DNA from 3 places in the Streptomyces purpurascens genome. Region 3 is predicted to be linked to each of the others. Evidence: riboswitches for the same ligand, from Rfam matches in the RefSeq annotation. Region 3 holds a riboswitch; each other region holds the start of a gene.
What was found. Region 3 has a riboswitch for thiamine pyrophosphate ahead of OHU35_RS30610 (thiamine ABC transporter substrate binding subunit). Riboswitches for the same ligand answer to the same signal wherever they lie in the genome.
Positions count from the first base shown of each region.

Region 1 (2,258 bases), 4.2 Mb from region 3:
CCCGGGACCAGCTCGTGCGCGTCGCGCAGCAGCTCGTACACGCCGCCCGCGGTCACGGTGGTGTCCCAGCCCGTTTCCTCGCTGGTCGCCCCGATGACCAGCTCGCCGCTCTCGCGCGGCACCAGGTAGACCTGGCTGCCGCGCACGACCGCGCGCACGGTCCGGCTCAGGAAGGGCCCGTGCCGCTGTGGCATGGTCAGCCGCACGACCTCCCCCTTCACCGGTCGCACGGGCGGCAGCACGTCCTGCGGGACGCCCGCGAGCCGCCCGCTGAGACTGCCCCCGGCCAGCACCACCTGCCCCGCGTCCAGCGCGGTCCCGTCGGCCGTGACGACGCCCGTGGCCCGGTCCCGTACGACGGTGAGCCGCTCGGCCCACGCCCGGTGGAAGACCACACCCGCCCGCTCGCACGCGGTGACCAGCGCCCCGGACAGCCGCCGCGGGTCGATCTGGTGGTCGCCGTCGACCCGCAGCCCGCCGCGCACTCCCGGCGCGAGCATCGGCTCCAGGCGACGGCACTCCCGCCCCGACAGCCACTGCGACTCCAGGCCGGACTGCTGCTGCAGGGCGTGCAGTTCGCGCAGATGGGCCCGGTCGTCGGCGTCCAGGGCCACGGCGAGCGTGCCGCAGCGGCGGTAGCCGAGGTCGTGGCCCGTGAGGTCGGTGAGCTCGGCGGCGAAGTCCGGGTAGCGCCGGGCGGAGGCGAGGTTCAGACCGAGCAGGGTCTGCTCGCCGTAGTGCAGTTCCGTGACGGCGGCCAGCATGCCCGCCGCCACCTGCGCGGCCCCGTCGCCCGGCTCGGGGTCCACCACGGCCGTGGCCAGCCCGCGTTGTGCGGCCCGCCACGCGGTGACCAGGCCGATGATGCCGCCCCCGATGACGAGGACGTCTGACGTTCGCGTGCGCGACATGGGCGTCCAGCCCCTCCCTTCGCCGGCATGACCCGGATCAGGTTCGTACGGTCGGAGGCCGCCAGCCTCCCTCTCAGCCCGGTGCGTCCGGGCTCCCGCGAGTGCTCTACGTTGGCCACCCTAGCCCGATGCCGTATCCGCAGTAAGGGAGCCTCCGTCCATGGCCCGATCCCTCGACGGTCTTCTCCTGGCCCCGGTCGCCGACCAGGCGCCGGGCCAGGTGGGGACCCGCACCCGGTTCACGTACCACGAGAAGGACGGCGAGATCTGGGCCGAGTACACGGGCGGCGACGTCGTACGCGGGCATCTCGTGGGTACCCGGGAAGGTGACCGGCTGGACTTCCGCTACGTACAGCTCAAGCAGGACGGAACCACCTCTTCCGGGCACTGTGTGTCGACGGTCGTGGAGCTGCCCGACGGGCGGGTGCGGCTGGAGGAGACGTGGGAGTGGGAGTCCCAGCAGGGCAGCGGGACGAGCGTTGTGGAGCAGGTCACTGCGCATGAGCACTGACTGACAGAACGTCAGTTGTCTATGGTGATCAGGTGAGCGAGCAGACGCAGGAACCAGGTCCGTCCGTGCCGCGGCGCGTGGTCGTGGCAGGCGCGGGCATGGCCGGTGTGCAGACCGCGGTCGCCCTGCGGGAGCAGGGCTTCACCGGCACCGTGATCCTGATCGGCGCCGAGCCCCACCAGCCGTACGACCGGCCCCCGTTGTCCAAGGCCGTCCTGCTCGGCAAGGCCGAGGGCTCCGCCTTCGACCTCGACTTCGAGGCCCTCGGCATCGAACTGCGACTCGGCTGCGAGGTGCTGGGCCTGCGCCCCGGCGATCACGAGCTGGACACCGAGGACGGGCCCGTGCCGTACGACGTCCTCGTCGTCGCGACCGGCGCCGAACCGATCCGGCTGCCCGGCGCGGAGGGCGTGCCGGGCGTGCATCTGCTGCGCACCCTGGACGACGCCGAGCGGCTGCGGCCCGTGCTGGCCCGCAAGCACGACATCGTGGTCGTCGGCGCGGGCTGGATCGGCGCGGAGTTCGCCACGGCCGCGCGTGAGGCGGGCTGCGCGGTGACCGTCGTGGAGGCCGCCGAACGGCCGCTCGCCGGGGCACTGCCCGCCGAGGTCGCCGCGCCGATGGCCGGCTGGTACGCCGACGCGGGTGCGGTGCTGCGCACGCACGCGCGCGTGGAGCGCGTCGAGCCCGGGGCGGTGCTCCTCGACGACGGCACGCGGCTGCCGGCGGGCGCGGTCGTGGTCGGCATCGGCGCCCGCCCCGCGACGGCATGGCTGGCCGGCTCCGGAGTGGAGCTCGGTGCCCAGGGCGAGATCGTGTCCGACCAGCATCTGCGG
Region 1 covers NZ_CP108341.1:2,496,818-2,499,075, reverse strand. Annotated here, with positions in the region: gene thiO (glycine oxidase ThiO) at 1-911, opposite strand, end outside; TPP riboswitch at 909-1,020, opposite strand; gene OHU35_RS11420 (hypothetical protein) at 1,072-1,422, shown strand; gene OHU35_RS11415 (NAD(P)/FAD-dependent oxidoreductase) at 1,455-2,258, shown strand, end outside.
Region 1: another riboswitch for thiamine pyrophosphate. It lies ahead of thiO (glycine oxidase ThiO); the one in region 3 lies ahead of OHU35_RS30610 (thiamine ABC transporter substrate binding subunit).

Region 2 (2,258 bases), 2.1 Mb from region 3:
CCACCACCGCCACGATCAGCGGGTTCGAGCCCTGGAGGATCGCGGGCAGGATGAAGAAGTTCAGCACCAGGAAGCTGATGGCCAGTGCGACGAGGGCCATGACCCCGCGCAGCCGCCCCACGATCACGACGGCGAGCGCGAAGATGCCGGCCAGCAGGCCCATGGGCAGACGGCGGTTGATGTCGGTGACCGAGTACTGCAGGTCCTTCGGCGCGGAGGGCTCGTAGGCGACCACGACCTTCTGGCCCTCGTGCAGCTGGCGGGACTGGTCCGGCTGGATGATCTCGGTGAAGGTGCGGCCCTTGTCCTTGCCGCTGTCGACCCGGATCGTCGCTCGCTTGCAGGAGCCCTTCTCCTGCTGCTCCGCCGAGGAGCCCTCGGCGGTGGAGGTGTCGCCGGTCGGCGGGACTCCCGAGGCGCCGGCCTCCTTGCAGCTGATCTCCACGACCTTGGTGACCGAGGCCTGCTCGGTCTGCCGGTCGAAGCCGACGCCGGTGCGCTCGTGCGACGGGGCGCCGCCCGGCCACAGCACGGCGAGACCGACCAGCACGGCCGCGCCGAACGGGATCAGGATCGCCGCGATGATCTTGCGCAGATGCATGGAGACGGGCGCGGCCGGACCGTGGCTGTGACTGTGCGAGTGCCCGTGTCCGCCGCCTGGCGCGGAACCGGGGCCATGGCCGTGGCCGTCGCCTCCGCCGGTTCCGGAACCGTGCCCGCCGCCGGAGCCCGGCCCCTGCCCGTCGCCGGAACCGTGCCCACCGGCCGAGCCGCCACCCTGGCCGTTGCCCGGCCCGTATCCCCCGGCAGAGCCGGAACCACGCTCACCACCGGCCCCGGCCCCGGGCCCGTAACCCGCCCCGGGCTCATACCCGGCCCGGGGGACGAAATCGTGGCCGTCTCCCCGGCCGTTGCCGACGCCGGATCCGCGAGGCGGCTCGGGCGGTGGGTAAGGGGGACGCTGCGTCGTGGTCACCGACCGATCATCGCAAGAACGAGGGGGGCCCTCTGTTCACCGCGCCAAGATTGCCGCTAGCGTGGAGGCACCTTTTGTACACGCGGGAGCTCGGAGCACCGGGCTGAGAGGGCGCTGACCTCCGTCCCAGCGATGTTTCACATGAAACATCACCGAAGTCGAGTGATGTTTCACACGGAACGTCGGCGGACGGAAACCGCTGCGTCGACCGCCGAACCTGTTACCGGGTAATGCCGGCGTAGGGAGTAGGTCTCATGACCGACAAGGACGCACGCACGCCTGCCTCCGTTCAGGACGCACAGTCCGAGGAGGCCGGGAAGTCCATCGGCTGGCACAAGGCATACGTCGAGGGCACCCGCCCCGACCTGCGCGTGCCGGTTCGTCAGGTGCATCTCACCAACGGCCAGGCGGTCACGCTGTACGACACGTCGGGCCCGTACACCGATCCACTCGTCGACACCGACGTCCGCAGGGGCCTGCAGCCGCTGCGCGAGAACTGGATCATTGCCCGCGGCGACACCGAGGAGTACGCGGGCCGCCCCGTCCGCCCCGAGGACGACGGCATCAAGCACACCTCGCCCCGCGGCGGCCTCCGCAACCTCGACGCCGTCTTCCCCGGCCGCCCGCGCCAGCCGCGCCGCAGCCGGGACGGCGAGGCGGTCACGCAGCTCGCGTACGCCCGCCGCGGCGAGATCACGCCCGAGATGGAGTACGTGGCCATCCGGGAGAACGTCTCGCCCGAGGTGGTCCGCGACGAGATCGCCGCGGGCCGGGCCGTGCTGCCGGCCAACGTCAACCACCCGGAGATCGAGCCGATGATCATCGGCAAGAGGTTCCTGGTGAAGGTCAACGCCAACATCGGCAACTCGGCGGTGACGTCCTCCATCGAGGAGGAGGTCGAGAAGATGACCTGGGCGACCCGCTGGGGCGCCGACACGGTCATGGACCTCTCCACCGGCCGCAACATCCACACCACCCGTGAATGGGTGCTGCGCAACTCCCCCGTCCCCATCGGCACCGTGCCGCTCTACCAGGCCCTGGAGAAGGTGGACGGCCGGGCCGAGGATCTGACCTGGGAGGTCTACAAGGACACGGTCATCGAACAGGCCGAGCAGGGCGTGGACTACATGACGGTCCACGCGGGCGTGCGCCTGGCCTATGTGCCGCTGACGGCCAACCGCAAGACGGGCATCGTCTCCCGCGGCGGCTCGATCATGGCCGCCTGGTGCCTCGCGCACCACCGGGAGTCGTTCCTGTACGAGAACTTCGAGGAGCTCTGCGA
Region 2 covers NZ_CP108341.1:4,598,777-4,601,034, reverse strand. Annotated here, with positions in the region: gene OHU35_RS20960 (YibE/F family protein) at 1-976, opposite strand, end outside; TPP riboswitch at 1,049-1,238, shown strand; gene thiC (phosphomethylpyrimidine synthase ThiC) at 1,231-2,258, shown strand, end outside.
Region 2: another riboswitch for thiamine pyrophosphate. It lies ahead of thiC (phosphomethylpyrimidine synthase ThiC); the one in region 3 lies ahead of OHU35_RS30610 (thiamine ABC transporter substrate binding subunit).

Region 3 (2,258 bases):
CCACAGGACGTGCCGGACGTCGGACTGCGCCAGCACCTCCCCGATCCGCCCGAACCGCCAGGCCCCGTCGACCTTCAGGCCGCGCGCGACGATCGCGGCGACGGGGTAGGCGAAGAACGCGGCGAAGAACGCGACGGGCAGGGCGATGAGCCCGAACCGCGCCGCGCTCCCGCGACGGTCCCTGCGGACGGCTACTTCAGTACGAGTGAGGTCCACGACTTGACCCACTGGTCACGGTGGTCGGCGATCTTCGCCGGGTCCATGGTCTCGGGATCCTTCGCCTGGGGCCCGAACTTCACGAACTCCGGCGGCACCTGGGCGCCCTCGCGCACCGGGTACACGAACATGTTGAGCGGCATGTCCTCCTGGAACCGCTCGCTGATCAGGAAGTCGAGGAACGCCTTGCCGCCCTTGGTGTTCTCGGCGTTGCTCAGCAGCCCCGCGTACTCGACCTGCCGGAAGCAGGTGCCCTGCGCGACCCCGGTCGGTGCCGCGCCGGGCTTGGGGTCGGCGTAGACGACCTCGACGGGCGGCGAGGAGGCGTACGACACGACGAGCGGCCGGTCGCCCTTGGCCTTCTTGCCGCCGGCCGAGCCGGAGAACTCCTCGTTGTAGGCCTGCTCCCAGCCGTCGACGACCTTCACGCCGTTGGCCTTGAGCTTCTTCCAGTAGCCCTGCCAGCCGTCGTCGCCGTACTTCGCCGCGGTGCCGAGCAGGAAGCCGAGACCGGGCGAGGACGCTGAGGCGTTCTCGGTGACCAGGAGGTTCTTGTACTGCGGCTTGACCAGGTCGTCGAAGCTCTTCGGCGGCTCGAGCTTGTGGTCGGCGAAGTACTTCTTGTCGTAGTTGACGCAGATGTCGCCGGTGTCGACGGGCGTGACCCGGTGCTTGCCCTGGTCGGCGCGGTACTCGGCCTTGATCCGGTCCGAGCCCTTCGCCTCGTACGGCTGGAACAGGCCGTTGTCGAGCGCCCGCGAGAGCAGCGTGTTGTCGACGCCGAAGAAGACGTCGCCCTGCGGGTTGTCCTTGGTCAGGATGGCCTTGTTCACGGCCTGCCCGGCGTCGCCGTCCTCCAGGACGTCGACCTTGTAGCCGGACTGCTTCTCGAAGGCGGCGATGACGTCCTTGGACGCGGCCCACGAGTCATGGCTGACGAGGGTCACGGTCTTGGAGTCGCCGGAGCCCTGGTCTCCACCGGACGACCCGCACGCGGCGAGCGTGCCGGCCATCCCGAGCCCGATGACCACGGCCGTCAGCCGCTTGATGTTGTTGCTCACTGGATTCCTCCTGGATGACCAGGAGAAGACGCGGCCCCGCCCGGGAACTCAGGGTTCCCGGGCAGGGCGCAACAGCTCGAGTGATGACCGATCTCCCTACCCAGAATGACCTGGGCCAGGTTCGGAGGGTCTGCGGCCGTGTGCCGCACTCTCAGCGCTGTGGCGCTCCCCTGTCGGAATATGAAGGTGTATGTACGACGGTCAGACTACCGTTCGGTGGCCGCGAGCTGACCACACGCCCCGTCGATCTCCTGTCCACGGGTGTCCCGGACCGTCACCGGCACACCATGGGCGGCGATGGCCTCGACGAACGCCTTCTCGTCCTCGGGCCGTGAGGCCGTCCACTTCGACCCGGGCGTCGGGTTCAGCGGAATGAGATTGACATGCACGGGCTTGCCCTTGAGCAGCCGCCCGAGCCGGTCACCCCGCCAGGCCTGGTCGTTGATGTCCCGGATCAGCGCGTACTCGATGGACAGCCGCCGCCCGGACTTGGCGCTGTACTCGAACCCGGCGTCCAGCACCTCCCGGACCTTCCACCGCGTGTTCACGGGGACGAGGGTGTCGCGCAGCTCGTCGTCGGGCGCGTGCAGCGAGATGGCGAGACGGCACTTGAAGCCCTCGTCGGCGAAGCGGTGGATCGCCGGGACGAGACCGACCGTCGAGACGGTGATCCCGCGCTGCGAGAGCCCCACGCCGTCGGGCTCGGGGTCGGTGAGCCGCCGGATGGACCCGATGACCCGGTTGTAGTTCGCGAGCGGCTCGCCCATGCCCATGAACACGATGTTGCTGAGCCGCGCCGGACCGCCGGGGACCTCACCGTCCCTGAGGGCCCGCATGCCGTCCACGATCTGGTGCACGATCTCGGCGGTGGACAGGTTCCGGTCCAGACCCGCCTGCCCGGTCGCGCAGAACGGGCAGTTCATCCCGCACCCCGCCTGCGAGCTGATGCACATGGTCACCCGGTCCGGATAACGCATCAGC
Region 3 covers NZ_CP108341.1:6,674,760-6,677,017, reverse strand. Annotated here, with positions in the region: gene OHU35_RS30615 (ABC transporter permease) at 1-216, opposite strand, end outside; gene OHU35_RS30610 (thiamine ABC transporter substrate binding subunit) at 192-1,229, opposite strand; TPP riboswitch at 1,353-1,459, opposite strand; gene rlmN (23S rRNA (adenine(2503)-C(2))-methyltransferase RlmN) at 1,484-2,258, opposite strand, start outside.